DNA from 2 places in the Microbacterium sp. PM5 genome. Region 2 is predicted to be linked to the other one. Evidence: predicted binding sites of a transcription regulator. Region 2 holds the regulator's gene; the other holds the start of a gene.
What was found. The regulator LexA, encoded in region 2, represses DNA repair genes until DNA is damaged. The targets are predictions, from matches to a motif close to TCGAACANNTGTTCGA.

Region 1 (8,113 bases), 470 kb from region 2:
AGGATGCGGAGCTGCCCCGTCACGATCGCGGGATCACGTGGAGGCGGAGCGATCGGGGGCACGGGCGTGACATGTGCATTCTCCTGTCGAGTGGCCCCCGCCGACGACCATTTTCACGCACTCGTGCGGCTCGCCGTCGAAAATGACGAAGAAGACGGCGAGTTCGCGCACGGCAGCGCAGAACGCGTCGGTGATTCCACCTACAACTGCCGCCGCTGCGCTCGGAGCCGAGCGAAGCCCTCTGCTAGAACCGTCGAGGGGGATGCACACCGTGGCGAGCACGGAAGAGGACCCATGAGTATGGCGAGGAGGAGAACGGGATCGACGGCGCGCGGACGCGGCCGCCTCTCGCGCCGCGCCTGCGATGACGGGCCGCTCGTGCTGTCGGCCCTGAACGAGATCGTCGGCGAAGCGGTGATCGTGACCGATGAGCGCGGCATCCCCCTACGCCTGAACGGCCCGGCACGCGACGCGTTCGCACGGGCCGGGCTGCCCGAGACCCTGAGCGCCGGCGCGGAGTACCGCGACCTGCGCCTCTTCCACGCCGACCGGACCACGCCGATCGCGGTGGGGCCGCAGCTCCTGCACCACGTGGCGTCGACGGGCAACGCGATTCCGTATACGACGTGGGTGGGCGAAGGGGCCGAGCAGCGCGCGATGTCGATCACCGCCCGCCCGTTCCGAGATCAGCGCGGCGCCCGGCGGGGCGCGGTGATCGTGGCGCGCGATATGACGACGGTGTTCGAGGCGTCGCGGATCCGTGACGACTTCCTGCGCGATGCGGCGCACCGCCTGCGCGGTCACCTGACGACGGTGGCCGGCTATGCCGAGCTGCTCGAATCGCACTCCCCGGCTGGTGAGATCGGCGGGCGGCTGAGTCGGGCGACGGAACAGCTGGTCGACGTGGTGGACGATCTGTTCCGCACGGCTCGTGAGGACGTCGCGCGGTCGATACCCGCCACCGAGGTGTCGGCGGCCCTCTCGGACGTATGCGCCGTGTTCCTGGGCGTTGCAGGGGCCCGAGGGGTGACGCTGCAGGTGATCGATGAGGGCTGCGGCAGCGTGCGGTTCGAGCAGACGCAGCTGCGTCAGGTGCTCGCCGACCTGTTGTCGTATGCGATCGGCCATTGCCGTACGGCGGGCCGGATCGTGGTGCGAGCACATCGCGATCATCACCGCACGACGGTGTCGGTGGCCGACGACGGGCGGCACACGACGGACGAGGAGCGACGGCGACAGCTGGCGCACCTCATGGGCGCTGCCGGTCACCGCACGGCGACGCGAGATCCGGCGTTCGCGCCGCGCCATGCCGTGCGGGCGAATCAGGCAACGCTGTCGGTGCGGCCCGACCACCCGGTCGGCACGATCGCGAGTCTGGTGATGATCGCCGTCTGAGTCAGCGTGCGTGCAGCAGGGTCACGCCGCGCGCGGCGAGTGCGCGTGCGGTCGGGTCGGCTTCGGCGACGTCGGCGATGATCGCGGTGACGGCGTCGAGAGCGAGCACCTCGTACCGAGAGGCGGTGCCGATCTTCTCGTCGCTGCCGAGCACATAGGTGTCGGCGGCGCGGGCGGCGAGCGCGCGTTTCATGGCAGCTTCGTCGGCATCGCCGGTGGTGAGTCCGGCGGTGGGATGGATGCCGGTGACGCCCACGAAGAAGAGGTCGGCGCTGATGCGGCTGGCCGCTTCGACGGCGGCGGCTCCGCAGGCCACGGCGGAGTGCTTGAACAGCTGGCCGCCGATGAGGAAGACGTCGACGACGTGGTCGAGGAGGGCGGCGGCGATGGTGGGGCTGTGGGTGATGACCGTGCCGGGCTGGGTGCGCGGGAGCGCGTCGACGAGGGCGAGGCTGGTCGTGCCGCCGTCGAGGATGACGGTGGCGCCGGGTTCGATGAGGGATGCCGCGACGGCGGCGACGCGGCGCTTGCTGTCGGGGGCGACGGCGGTGCGGGAGGCGTAGTCGACGACGGCGGGCGAGGCGGGCAGGGCGCCGCCGTAGACGCGCACGGCGAGGCCGGCGGCATCGAGGTCGCGCAGATCGCGACGAATGCTGTCTTCGGAGAGGCCGAGTTCGGCGGCGATCTCTTTCGCGACGATGCGCCCATCGCGGCGGAGGCGGTCGAGCAGGAGGTCTTTGCGGGCAGCGGCGAGCATTCACGTTCTTTCTTGTTTTTGCACGTTGTGTCTTAGTGTAGCCGACATGAGTACGTCGTTGATGATCTTGATCGCCGGCCCCTACGCGTCCGGCACCGATGGTGACCCCGCGCTGATGGCGAAGAACCTGAAACGGCTCGAGACGGCGGCGTGGCCGCTGTTTCGAGCCGGTCATCTGCCGATGATCGGCGAATGGGTGGCGCTGCCGGTGCTCGACAGCGCGGGGGCGACGGGCCCGACCGACCCGCTGGCCGCGGAGGTGATGTACCCGACGGCGGAGCGCCTGCTCCAGCGCTGCGATGCGGTGCTGCGCCTGCCGGGAGCGTCGCGCGGTGCGGATCAGGACGTCGCGATCGCCGAGGCGCGCGGCCTGCCGGTGTACTACGCACTCGAGGACGTTCCGGGCGTGACGGCGTCGACCCTGTCGGAGGGCGCCGCACCGCTGTCGTGACGCCGCCGCGCCGCGGTTCTAACGACCGCGCGCCGGTGCACGGCATGCCGGACGGCCAGCGTGCGGATCAGAACGGCGGTGCGGTGTCGGTGGGTACCGGCGGTGGCGCAGGACTCATGACGAACGCGACCGGCGGCACGGGTGCGTCTTCGCGGTAGAGGCGGCCGGTCGGAGATGTCCATTCCAGAACGCCGCCGGGATGTTGTCGCACCCTCCACGCGGTGAACTGCTTCATCGAATGGTGCCGCTGGCACAGGTGGGCCAGGTTCCACAGCGCGGTGGGTCCACCCCGGGCATGGTCGATGGTGTGGTCGATCTCGCAGCGGATGGCCGCGCGGCGGCATCCGGGAAAACGGCAGTGCTGGTCGCGGGCGCGCAGGAATCGCCGCTGCGGTACGGCGGTGCGGTACCGGTCGACCGCGATGACGGTGCCGTCGACGGGATCCGTGAGCACGCGCGCGAGCGAGTGGGTCTCGGCAGCGAGGCACCGCGCGGTGGCGGCGTCGATGGGTGCGCGCCCGACCAGGTCGACGGGTCCCTCGTCGGCGCCGAGGAGGGTGAGGGCGGGCACGATGACCTGCACCTGGGCGCGGATCGCACCGAGCGTTCCCGGCCCGTCGCCGTACGCGGTCGGATCGAGCGCCGGCGCGCCCGTCAGCAGCAGGTCGCTGAGCACGTCGGCACGCACCTGATCGGTGGTGCGCGGGTCGTCGTCGGGAGTGCGCGCATCGATGATGACCGTCGCCTGCTGCGTGAGGCGGTCCATGACCCCTTCCGCGATGACGGTCGGAACCGTCGCGATGAGGTCGGACATGCCCTGGGCGCCCGGCACCACACGCACCCGTCGGCCGCGGCTCGCCTCCGCGTGCCGTTCGGTGAACGAGCGCTCGGCGCAGCGTTCGGCGAGGATCTCGACCGCGGAACGCACCCGGTTGGGGGTGTCGGCGGCGCACAGCCGAATCGCCTCCGCCTCGAACGGGGCCTTGCGATCGGCAGGCACGCACGCCCCGGCATCCAGGATCACGCGCACGTGGGCGCGGGTGAGGCGCCCGGCCTCCCACGCCTCAAGGGTGGCAGGGTAGCTCTCGACGAGTTCGCGCGCCTCTCCGATGCGCTGCTGCACCGTGCGGTCGGTCACCCGCATGACACCGCCGAGCTCGGCGGCGATCGAACGCAGGGCCATGTCGTGCACGCGCACCGAGCCCCGCTGGGTGGCGGCCTGACGCTCGGCGAGTTGGCCGGCCCGCGCGAGCAGCCGCACCTCAGCCACCTGGGCCGCCGAGACCTCTGCCAGCACCGTCTCGGTCTCGGCGACCAGAGTCGCGAGCACGGACAGCTGGTCGCTGTCTTCGCTCATCGGCGTGGTCTCTTCCATGCCTCAAGGGTAGCGACACCCTCGGACATTTGTTCGAATGATGAGAATGACATCGACGCCACCGATGTCGCGTCATGAACCGACGCGCGCGACATCTCTCTGTGTGAACGGGGCGCCCGAGGAGGCGCTCGCGCGCGCCACCGCACGATCCGTCAGGGAGAGAATGAACACCGCACTCGCCGCATCCGCCGCCACCGCACCCGCAGAGACGCCGCTGACCGTCGTCCTGCTCATCGTCGCCCTCACCGCTGTGGCAGCCGCAACCGGCGCGGCCGTCGCCATTCGGTCGCGTCTGCGGCGTCGGCTGGAAGATGCCGAGCGCGCTCACCGGGCGGAGCTCGCCGCTCACGAGGCGTCCGCGGCGGCCGTCCGTGCGCGTCTCCAGCAGCAGGAGGCGATGAGCGTGAACGCGCTCGAGGCGGAGCGCATCCTCCGCGGCGAGCAGGTCGATGCGCTGCTGGCTCAGCTCAGCCACGGGATGAAGTGGGAGCAGACATCGCGGGAGTTCATCCGCCGCGAGACGGCGGCGCTTCAGGTGGATGGGGTGCTGCTAACGAACCTCTTTCTCCTCACCGCCGACGAAGGAGGTGCGCCGTTCGTCACGCAGATCGATCATCTGCTCGTGACGGCGCAGACGATCGTGGTCGTCGAGGCGAAGCACTGGCGGGGTGTGGTCTTCGACGATGTCGATCCGGCGACGCTTCATCCCGCGCTCGCGCCGGTCTCGGCATCGCTGAAGCTTCCCTCCTCGTTCGCGATTCACCTGCGCAGCGGCAGGAACACGCCGCTGAGCGTCGATCTGCGCCCGTCTCCGCGCGCGCAGGCTCGCGCGCAGGCTGCGCACCTGTCGCGGATATTGAAGGCGGAACACGATCAGGTGTCGTGGATTCAGACCGCCGTGCTGTACAGCCACCCCGAGGTGCGACTGTTCAGTGGCACGCGCCCCGCGGGCGACTCACGCGGCCACGTGCAGACGCCCGCGCTCGACAGCACGTCGTTTCGCGCCTTTCTGCGCGGAGCGTTGGGGCGCTCGACCGATACCCCGAACGACGTCCGGTCGATCGCGCGGTCTCTCGAGCCGCATGCGGCCGATGTTGTTGGCCTGGGTGAGATGAGTGGCGAGTGGCCCGACTTCTTCCGCACCGCCGTCTCCCCCGGGGCGACGCGTCAGCCGTTGCAGGCCCAGCCGTCTCCGTCGCCGTCGAGCTTGTAGATGTCGCGGCCGACGACGCGGGCGACGCCGTCGAAGTAGGCGGGACCGTTGCCCTTTCCGCCCGCGCAGTCGACGTCGCTGGCGATGGGCACGCAGGCGTCGGCATAGTTCGGGTCGCAGCCTCCGGGCGCGGCGACGGGCGGAGGAGCGGCCGGCTCGACATACGTGCCGACGGAGGTCACCTCGGTGACGGGCGGCACGGTGACGGTGTCGGAGACGAGTTCACGCTTCGTCTCCTTTCCGTCGGTGAGGGTGACGCGGTAGGTGCGCGTGCGCTCACCGTTCTGTCCCGCGGTCGTGACCGCGCTCTGTCCCTGCGCCATCGTGGAGTCGTCCACCGACGTGCGCTCGAACGGTACGGCTTCGGTGACGGCCTCGTCGCGGGTGGTGACGACCGGCGTGTGGGTCGGCGTGGGCGTGCGGGTGGGGGTGGATGCCGCTGCCGTGCCGGTCGCCGCGACGAACGCGACCGGAGCGTTCTGCTCCGCCGCGGAGCGCGCGGCGAGCGTGGCCGCGTTGACCGCTCCCCCGACGAGCGCGATGCCCAGCACCGCCGCAGCGCCGACGATGATGCTCGTGCGGCGCGAGAGCCCCCGCCGTGGACCCTTCGGCGTCGCCGCCGTCGACACCGCGGTGTCTGCGGATGCCGCGGCCCCGGTCTTCTCGGCGACGTGCGCGGTCCACGCCGCCCCGTCCCACCACCGGACCGTGTCCGCCTTGTTCGGGTCGGGATACCACCCCGGTTGCGCGTTCGCCATCGACTCTCCCCAGCTCGATCAGAACGTACTCCCACCCGCGTGATCACGGCAATGGGAGCGGTACCGTGAAAAATCGAGAGTCCTCTCAGGGTGCCTCAGCACCCAGGTAGCTCTGCAGTTCCCCAGATGGTGAGAATCCGGCTTCCGTGATCTTTGTGAGGTCGAGGGTGCTGTTGGTGGGGCGGGGTGCGATGGGTGCGGTGGCGCCGGCGAAGTAGTCGTCGGTGGTGACGCCGGTGATGCGGTCGGGGTCGTGTCCGGTGAGGGCGAAGACCTGTTTGGCGATGTCGGCCCAGGTTTGGGGTTCGCCGTTGCTGGTGAGGTTGTAGGTGCCGTAGGGGGCGCCGGTGTCCAGGAGGTGGTGGATGCCGGCGGCGATGTCGGTGGTGAAGGTGAGGCGTCCGGTTTGGTCGTTGACGACGTTGGGGTTGATGCCGCGTTGGGCGAGGGTGGCCATGGTGCGCACGAAGTTGTTGCCGTCGCCGATGACCCAGCTGGTGCGGATGATGTAATGCTTCGGGACGGTGGCGATGATCTGGTCGCCGGCGGCTTTGGTTTGCCCGTAGACGCCGAGGGGTGAGAGCGGGTCATCCTCGGTGTAGGGGGTGTTCTTGGTGCCGTCGAAGACGTAGTCGCTGGAGACGTGCACGAGGGTGATGTTGTTGGTGGTCGCGATGCGGGCAAGGTGGGTGATGGCGGTGACGTTCGCGGCCCATGCGTCGCGGCGTCCTTCGTCGGTTTCGGCGGCATCGACCTTGGTGTGCGCGGCGGCGTTGATGATGACGCTGTAGTCCCGCCAGCGGCGTGCGCTCTCCAGGTCGGGGGCGGTGATGTCCAGGGAGCTCCGGTCGGTGTACTCCACGTGCGCGGCGTCACCGTACTGGGCGCGGAGGGCTTTGCCGAGCTGCCCGTTCGCGCCGATGATGAGGATCTTCTTCGGAGGGATCGGTGTCACCTGTGCGAGGCGGGGGTGGTTCTTGTCCTTCTCACTGATCTCCACCTGGTCCAGGGGGATGGGCCAGTCGATTCCGGCGGTTTCGTCGGCGAGGTTGAGGAAGGAGTACTCCGCGGTCGGTGACCAGTGATCGTTGACGAGGTACGTGTACGCGGTGTCCGCTTCGAGGGTTTGGTAAGAGTTGCCGACGCCGCGGGGAACGAAGATCGCTTTCGACGGGTCCAGCTCGGTCGTGTACACCGCACCGAAGGTGGGGCCTTCGCGCAGGTCCACCCAGGCGCCGAAGATGCGCCCGGTCGCGACGGAGACCCACTTGTCCCAGGGTTCGGCGTGGATGCCGCGGGTGGTGCCGACGGCGTCGTTGAAGGAGATGTTGTTCTGCACCGGCCCGAAATCGGGTAGGCCCAGTGCGGTCATCTTCTCCCGCTGCCAGTTCTCCTTGAACCAGCCCCGCGCATCCCCATGCACCGGCAGATCGAACACCACCAGGCCCGGGATCGGGGTGTCGGTGACCGTGAGCTGCTTCCCGTACTCGGTCACCGCGTCACTGCCCCTTGCTGGCGTAGAACGCTTCGACGCCATCCTTCGCCAGCGCCCACCAGGATTCGTTCCGCTGATACCAGTCGATCGTCGCGGCAAGACCCGCCTCGAAATCCCGGTACTGCGGAGCCCAACCCAGCTCGGTGCGCAGCTTCGTCGAATCGATCGCATACCTGAGGTCATGGCCGGCACGGTCGGTCACATGATCGTACGCATCCGCAGGCTGACCCATCAGAGTGAGGATCAACTCAACAACGGTCTTGTTGTCCTTCTCCCCATCCGCACCAATCAGATACGTCTCCCCGATGACACCCTTCTCCAAAATCGTAAGCACCGCACTGGAGTGATCATCGGCGTGGATCCAATCCCGCACGTTCTCCCCCGCCCCGTACAGCTTCGGACGAATCCCACGAATCACGTTCGTGATCTGACGCGGAATGAACTTCTCCACATGCTGATACGGACCGTAATTGTTCGAACAGTTCGAAATCGTCGCCTGCACCCCGAACGAACGCACCCACGCGCGCACCAGAAGATCCGAACCCGCCTTCGTCGACGAATACGGCGACGACGGGTTGTAGGGGGTGTTCTCCGTGAACCGTTCCGGATCATCCAACTCCAGATCCCCGTACACCTCATCGGTCGAGATGTGATGCAACCTTCTCCCGT
Region 2 (8,113 bases):
CGGATCTTCCACACCCGAGAAGAGCACGAAGTTCGTCCAGCTCTCGAAGGGACGGTATCCGAGCGCATCGAGGGTCGCAGAGATCCGGTCACGCTGAGCGACGATCTCGTCCACCATGGCGAGCATGGCCGGCGCATGACGCAACGCGGCGGAGGCTGCTGCCTGGGTCAGCGCGCTGAGGTGGTAGGGCAGTCGAACCAGACGCAGCGCGTCGATGACGGCGGGGTCGGCCGCGAGGTAGCCGACGCGAGCGCCCGCGAAAGCGAAGGCCTTGCTCATCGTGCGCGACACCACGAGGCGCGGCCGGTCGGCCAGCAGCGTCAGCGCGGACCGGGAATCGCGGGGAGCGAACTCCTGGTAGGCCTCGTCGACGATCACGATGCCCGGCGCCGCGTCGTAGACCGCCTCGATCACATCGAGACCCAGCGGCGTTCCCGTCGGATTGTTCGGCGCACACAGGAACACGACGTCGGGCTGCGCACGGTCGATCTGGGCCGCGGCGTCGTCGGGGGCGAGCGTGTAGTCGACGCCACGCGTCCCGCTGACGTAGGTCGCACCCGTCGCGCGAGTGAGCAACGGATACATCGAATAGGTCGGCGCGAAACCGAACGCCGTCCGTCCGGGGCCGGCGAACGCCTGCAGGAGGTGCTGCAGAACCTCGTTGGATCCGTTCGCGGCCCAGATCTGCGCGGCTGAGAGGCCGTGACCCAGATACTCGGCGAAGCCTTCGCGCACGGCGGTGAACTCACGATCCGGGTAGCGGTTCACCTCCCGAAGAGCGCGCGCGATGCTGTCGAGGATGTCGTCCGCGACCGCTTCCGGCACCGGATGAGTGTTCTCGTTGACGTTCAGCGCGACGGGCAGCGGAGCCTGCGGGGCCCCATACGGCGTGAGGCCGCGCAGGTCATCTCTGAGAGGAAGGTCATCGAGTCGAACGCTCACCCTCACCATCGTAGGGGTCGCCGCGAGACCCGGACGAGGTCGGTCAGCGGCCGCTCAGCGACCGGCGGAGTACTCGGCCGGGATCGCGATGCTCTGCCCGGCGTCGAGGCTGCCCGAGTCCAGCGCATTGAGCCGCACGATCGCGTCGACCGCGTCCCGCGGGTCGACGTCGGGAGCGACCGCGCGCGCGATCGACCAGAGCGTATCGCCCGGCTGCACCGTGACATGGGTGAACGTGACTCCCGACGCCCCCTCGTTCGAGGCCAGCGCACCGCCTCCGGACACGATGCCGATGCCGAGCGCGACGACGACCGGGACCGAAGCGAGGAAGGCGAGCACCCGGCGACCGCGAACCGTCAGGCGCAGACGGGTGACCGGGGCCGCCGCGATGACACGGCCACGGGGCGAAGCGCCGAGGATGTCGATCGTGGTCATGAGTTCCTCCTTGAAACGTGTCCCGCTCCGGGGCGTCGAGTTGAAAGCGTCACTTCGAAGATTCGATTCGAGATTCGCATCCGCCTCTCGGCCGGGAGAGGTGGATGCGAATCTCTGTTCCGAATCTATCTTCGATAGTGTTCGAGTGTCAAGCCCTGCCGTTCTCGCAGATGAATCGAACCCGACACGCGTACACGTGCCGGACGACCGTGCGAAAACCGGATACGGTTTCGACAAGATGACCCCATCACCAACCTCCGACATTCGAAGGCGCTGCCTTCCGGGGACGCGATCGAAGGAGCGCGCGACATGGCCGACAAGCCTCAGACACGCAGGCGTAAGAGCCTCAGCGACAAGCAGCTGAAGATCCTCGAGGTGATCCAGACCTCCATCGCGCGCTTCGGCTACCCGCCGAGCATGCGCGAGATCGGCGACGCCGTGGGCCTGAAGTCGCTGTCCAGCGTCACGCACCAGCTCAACCAGCTGGAGCTGAGCGGTTATCTGCGCCGCGACGCCGGCAAGACGCGCGCGATGGAGGTCCTCATCGACCTGCCGGGTGCCGCCGCGGAGAACCCCGCCGACCTCACCCCCGCGCTCGGTGACGCCGCGCTCGTCCCCCTGGTCGGGCGCATCGCGGCAGGCGTACCGATCACGGCCGATCAGCAGGTCGAGGAGATCTTCCCGCTGCCGCGTCAGCTGGTCGGCAAGGGGGATCTCTTCATGCTCAAGGTCAGCGGCGAGTCGATGATCGACGCCGCCATCTGCGACGGCGACTGGGTCGTCGTGCGTTCCCAGCCGACGGCCGACAACGGCGACATCGTGGCGGCGATGCTGGACGGCGAAGCGACGGTGAAGACCTTCCGACAGCGGGACGGTCACACGTGGCTGCTCCCCCGCAACTCCTCCTTCGAGCCGATCCTCGGCGACGACGCCGTGGTTCTCGGTCGCGTCGTGGCCGTCCTGCGCGCGGTCTGAGCATGTCGCGGGCGCGCGCCGTCGTGTCGGCCGTCGCGGTCGTCCTGGCCGTCGTCTGCCTGCCGCTGTCCATCCTGAGCGTGTGGGCGAGGGTGCAGCTGGTGGATGAAGAGGCTTTCACCGCGACGCTTGCGCCGCTGGCCCGCTCGGCCGTCGTCCAGGACGCGGTGATCGCGGCATCCACCGACGCCGTCGACGCGAAGCTCGACACGAGCGCTCTCGCCGGCTCGATCGTCGACGGCATCATCGCCCTCGGCGTCGGCGATCGGGCTGCTGACGCCCTGCGACGACTGCAGGCGCCCGCCGCTGCGGCCGTGCAGACTCTCGTGCACGACGCGATCGCCGAAGCGATTCGCTCCGACGCCTTCGCAGCGGTCTGGGGCGAGGTTCTTCGGCAGTCTCACCGCGCGCTGACGCTCGCCGCAACCGCCGATGGCGCCGGCCTCGTGGTGCAGACCGATGCCGGACTCGGTGTGCAGGTCGGCGCCGTCGTGGCGGGCGTGAAGGAACGCCTGAGCGCGCGTGACGTCGCGTGGGCGACGCTCATCCCCTCGGTCGACCACGTCGTGATCATCGGCTCCGGGGATGCCCTCGCTGCCGTCCGAACGGGCTATGCGCTCGGCGTGAACGCGGGATGGTGGATGCCGGTCGCCACCGCGATCCTGTTCCTCGCCGGGATTGCGCTCGCTCGGCGACGCGTCGACACCCTCCGGTGGGCGGCGCTCGGGGCGGCGGCGGCTCTCGGAGCACTGCTGATCGCAGCGGCGGTCGGCCGCGCGGCGGTGTCGACCGCCGCCGCCGGAACGGCGCTGACACCGGCCGCAGCCGTCGCGATCTACGATCAGCTGCTATCGGCGGTGGTCGGCGCGTCCGGCGTAGCTCTGGCGATCGCGCTCGCCGTCGCCGCCGGCGCGTGGCTCGCCGGTCCATCGACGCCGGCGGTGGCGGTTCGCCATGCGTGGCGCCGCTGGGGGCTTCGCCGCGCGGCGGCAACCGCGTCCTCCGACTGAATGCCCCCTACGAGCGCCGTTCAGGGATCAGCCCCGCGGTGCGCAGCACACCCAGAACGGTCTCGTGATTGTTGAAGGCGTAAAGGTGGACGCCCTCGGCGCCGCCAGCCACCACGGCCCGGGCGAGCGCGGCGGCATGGGCGAGACCGACCTCGCGCTGCGCCGCGGCATCCGGAGCGGACTCCAGTGCCGCGGCGAGGGAGTCGGGGCGCGCGTCTCCGGTGAGCTCGAGCACACGGCGCAGGCGCCCGGGCGAGGTGATCGGCATGATTCCGGGGACGATCGGAATGACCACCCCGGCCGCCCGGGCACGAGCGACGAAGTCGAGGTACTCGTCGGCGTGGAAGAAGAGCTGCGTGATGGCTGACGTCGCCCCGGCGGCCTGCTTGGCCAGAAGCGCGTCGATGTCCTCGTAGCGATGACGCGAGCGCGGGTGACCGTTCGGGAACGCAGCGACCGCGATGTCGACGCGGTCGCCGTCGATGACCCGAACCGCTCCCGGAACGCCCGGGATCTCCCGCTCGCGGTACGTCGACCGCTCCGCGTGCACACGTCCGATGAGCTGCACGAGCTGAGCCGCCGACTCCAGATCGCCGAAGACGATGTCGTCCTCTCCGACGCCGAGCGGCGGGTCGCCGCGCACGGCGAGGAAGCGGGTGATGCCGGCGTCGAGGAAGTGGCGGATGACCGTCGTCGCCTCGGCATAGCTGCTGCCGACGCATGTCACATGCGCGACGGGGGGAACCCGCGTTTCGCGGAGGATATGCGTCAGCACGGCGAGCGAGCGATCGGTGGTCGAGCCTCCGGCGCCGAACGTCACGGAGATGAACCGCGGCCCCGCCTCGGCCAGCACGCGGATGGTCTCGTGGAGCGCAGGCAACTGCGCCAGCGTGCGCGGAGGATAGATCTCGAACGAGAACGGAACCTGCGGCGATGCCTCGCCGCCGGCCCGCGCAGCAGCGATGTGCGGTTCGTGAGACGTCATCGCTCGGTGCCTTCTCTCGCGTCGGGGTCGTGCAGCCGGCGTACCGCAGCCTCGGTGCCACCACTGTAGAGCCACCTTGCCGCCCGTCCCCGCGTGTGACGAGACGTGTCCTGCGACGTCGACTGACGCAGGCGCGTAGCGTGGCAGGCATGGTCGATGTGCACCCCTATGGATCCTGGCCCTCTCCGTTCACGGCCGCGTGGGCTTCCGCGTCGTCACCCCGCATCGACGGTGCCGCGCTCGTCGGCGACGAGGTGTGGTGGGCGCAGACGGTGGCCGACGAGGCCGGCCGCACCGCGGTGTTCCGGCGCGATGCCACCGAAAGGGTGCACCCCGTCCTGCCGGCGCCGTGGAACGCCAGATCCGGCGTGCACGAGTACGGCGGGGGATCCTGGGCGGTCGACGAGGCCGGCCGACTGTTCTTCGTCGAACGGCGAGACCAGCAGGTGTGGGTGCGCGAACCCGGCTCGGAGCCGCGTCGCCTGACGAACGACGCGGACGTCCGCTACGGCGGGCTTCGCGCGTCCGGCGGCATACTGCTGGCCATCCGCGAACGGGCGGGCCGTGAACGGGCGATCGTGCGCATCGACCTGCAGGGTGAGGGAGCGAGCGATCTCGTCGCGGGCAGCGACTTCGTTGCTCAGCCCGCACTGTCGCCGCGCGGCGACCGTCTCGCGTGGGTGGCCTGGAATCACCCCGACATGCCCTGGGACCGCACGAGACTGCGTGTCGGTCGCCTGGAGGACGGCGCCGTGGTCGAGTGGACCGACGTGACCGACGGCAGCACGGCAGCGCTCCAGCCCGAGTGGTGTGACGAGGACGACCTGCTCTACCTGGACGACGCGACCGGCCGATGGAACCTCTGGAGACTGCGCCTCGATGCCGATCTGCCGCGGACACCTTTCGCGCCGGCCGATGCAGACACGGGAGGCCCGCTGTGGTCGCTCGGCAGCCGCTGGTTCGGGGTGACCTCCGACGGCGGGGTGATCGCTGTCCGCACCAACGGCTCCGACGAACTCGTCTGGCGCACCGCCGCGGGCACCGAGACCGTGATCCCTCTGCCTGCCACGGCATCGCTCTGCGTCGAAGCGGTCGTGGGGCGTCGGGCGCTGATCTCCGGGCTGGCGCCGGGCATGAGCGGGATCTGGCTCGTGGAGATCGATGAGGAGGCCGCGACGATGCGCGTCGATCTGGTGATCGGGCAGCGTGCAGAGGTCGACGGCGAGGATCTCGATGCGTGGCTTCCCGACACACGCCCGTTCTCGCTCGAAGGCCCGACGGGCACGGTGCACGCGTTCGTGCATCCCCCGCGACATCCGCGGGTGGCGGCACCCGAGACGGAACGCCCGCCGTACCTCGTGCTGGTGCACGGCGGGCCGACCGGCCACGAGGGCGGCGTCGCCGACGCGAAGACGCTGTTCTTCACGAGTCGCGGCATCGGGGTGCTGGAGGTGAACTACGGGGGCTCGACGGGGTACGGCCGCGCATACCGTGAGCGGCTGCGCGGCCAATGGGGCGTCGTCGACATCGCAGATGTCGCGGCATCCGCCACGGGCCTGGCCGCCACGGGCGCGGCCGACCCCGCGCGCCTCGCGATCAAGGGCGGATCAGCCGGTGGCTGGACCGTGCTCGCCGCGCTGGCCCGCACCGACGTTTTCGGCGCAGGCATCTCCCGCTACGGCGTGGGCGACGCCCGCACCCTGGCCGCCGATACCCACGATTTCGAGTCCCGGTATCTCGATGGGCTCATCGGAGCGCTACCCGAGGCCGAGGAGCTCTACATCCAGCGCTCCCCGTTGACGCACATCGACGGCTTCCAGGTGCCGGTGCTGCTGCTGCAGGGCGCAGACGATGCCGTCGTGCCGCCATCGCAGGCCGAAGCGATCCGCGACGCGCTCGCGGCCCGTCATATCCCGCACGCCTATGTGCTCTACGAGGGCGAAGGGCACGGGTTCCGCGGCGCCGAGGCGGTCGTGCACGCGCTGCAGAGCGAGCTCGCGTTCCTCGGCCAGGTGTTCGGGTTCACGACGCCCGGCGTGCCGCCGATAGACCTGGCAGGCTCCTCACCACGTCAGAGCGCGTAGGGCGCCAGCTCCGCCGCGAGTCGCTCGGAGACGTGGGCGTGCACCGCGGTGCCGCCCTCTTCGTGAGCGGTCGAGAGGATGTGGCCGGACTCGTGCACGGCGTTGATGAGGTCCCCGCGGTCGTACGGCACGAGCGCGCGCACTTCGACCGCCGGCAGCGGGAGGGCGTCCTCGATGACGGTGCGCAGCTGCGCGATACCCTCCCCCGTGCGCGACGACACGAACAGCGCGGAGGGCTCGAGCCCGCGCAGCACGAGTCTGGTGTCGTCGTCGACGAGATCGGCTTTGTTGAAGACGACGATCTCGCGCGTCGAGCGCGCACCCACGTCGCCCATCACGTCGCGCACGGTCGCGAGCTGCGCGGCGGGGTCGGGGTGGGAGCCGTCCACGACGTGAACCAGCACGTCGGCGTCGCCGACCTCTTCCAGCGTCGACCGGAAGGCCTCGACGAGCTGATGAGGCAGATTGCGCACGAACCCGACCGTGTCCGTCAGGGTGTAGACGCGACCGTCGGCCGCTTCGGCGCGACGTACGGTCGCGTCCAGGGTCGCGAACAGCGCGTTCTCGACGAGCACACCGGCGCTCGTGAGCCGGTTGAGCAGGCTGGACTTGCCGGCGTTCGTGTAGCCGGCGATCGCGACCGACGGGATCGTGTTGCGCTTGCGTTCGCTGCGCTTGGCCTCGCGGGCGGGTGCGAAGTCACGCAGCTGCTTGCGCAGCTGGGCCATCTTGGTGCGGATGCGGCGGCGATCGAGCTCGATCTTCGTCTCACCCGGCCCGCGTGAGCCCATGCCGGCGCCGCCGGCACCCACCTGACCACCGGCCTGACGGCTCATCGACTCGCCCCAGCCACGCAGGCGCGGCAACAGGTACTCGAGCTGGGCGAGCTCGACCTGGGCCTTGCCCTCGCGGCTCTTGGCGTGCTGGCTGAAGATGTCGAGGATCACGGTGGTGCGGTCGATGACCTTCACCTTCACGACGTCCTCCAGTGCGCGGCGCTGGCTCGGAGCGAGCTCCGTGTCGGCGATGACGGTGTCGGCGCCGACGGCGGCCACGAGGTCGCGCAGCTCCGCCGCCTTGCCGCGGCCGATGTAGGTCGCGGGGTCGGGATGCGGACGCCGCTGCAGCACGCCGTCGAGAACGACGGCACCGGCCGTCTCGGCGAGCGCGGCGAGTTCGCGCAGCGAGTTCTCGGCATCCTCCTGCGACCCTTGGGGGTACACGCCCACGAGCACGACGTTCTCCAGACGCAGCTGGCGGTACTCGACCTCGGTGACGTCTTCGAGCTCCGTGGACAGACCCGGTACGCGCCGCAGCGCCGCGCGTTCCTCGCGATCCCACTGATCGCCGTCGGCGTCACCGGAGGCGACGGTTGCGGCATCCTGCAGCGCCTGGGCGCTACCGAAGACGCGCACGCCAGAGCGGCCCTCGGCACGTGCCAGCACGCGATCCACCGGGTCGAGCGGCGTCTCTTCGCCGTGCTCGTCGGTGGTCTCGGTGGTGTGGGTCATGGATTCCTTCCAGGTCAGCCTTGCAGTCTAGCCTCCCGCGCGGGCGGGTGGCTCCGGTACGCTCGCAGGATGGGGAGTGACCACTACTTCAGCGCCTCCCCGTCCAGCGCCGAGAACCTCCGTCGCATCCGCGTGTCCCTCGGCGGGCGCAGCGGCGAGGTCACGACCGCG

Region 1: CEP17_RS12410 (HNH endonuclease signature motif containing protein) is a predicted target of LexA. The motif match lies at 4,000-4,015, and genes of this name have one in related genera.

The regions. Positions count from the first base shown of each region.
Region 1 is NZ_CP022162.1:2,603,570-2,611,682, reverse strand. Features, by position in the region: gene CEP17_RS12430 (response regulator transcription factor) at 1-23, opposite strand, end outside; gene CEP17_RS12425 (HAMP domain-containing sensor histidine kinase) at 295-1,395, shown strand; gene CEP17_RS12420 (DeoR/GlpR family DNA-binding transcription regulator) at 1,397-2,152, opposite strand; gene CEP17_RS12415 (DUF4406 domain-containing protein) at 2,199-2,603, shown strand; gene CEP17_RS12410 (HNH endonuclease signature motif containing protein) at 2,671-3,978, opposite strand; gene CEP17_RS12405 (nuclease-related domain-containing protein) at 4,142-5,191, shown strand; gene CEP17_RS15290 (G5 domain-containing protein) at 5,146-5,949, opposite strand; gene CEP17_RS12390 (bifunctional dTDP-4-dehydrorhamnose 3,5-epimerase family protein/NAD(P)-dependent oxidoreductase) at 6,035-7,486, opposite strand; gene rfbB (dTDP-glucose 4,6-dehydratase) at 7,449-8,113, opposite strand, start outside.
Region 2 is NZ_CP022162.1:3,071,894-3,080,006, reverse strand. Features, by position in the region: gene CEP17_RS14550 (histidinol-phosphate transaminase) at 1-951, opposite strand, end outside; gene CEP17_RS14545 (LysM peptidoglycan-binding domain-containing protein) at 997-1,377, opposite strand; gene lexA (transcriptional repressor LexA) at 1,687-2,352, shown strand; gene CEP17_RS14535 (hypothetical protein) at 2,355-3,362, shown strand; gene CEP17_RS14530 (methylenetetrahydrofolate reductase) at 3,370-4,347, opposite strand; gene CEP17_RS14525 (prolyl oligopeptidase family serine peptidase) at 4,497-6,431, shown strand; gene hflX (GTPase HflX) at 6,419-7,942, opposite strand; gene CEP17_RS14515 (methyltransferase) at 8,012-8,113, shown strand, end outside.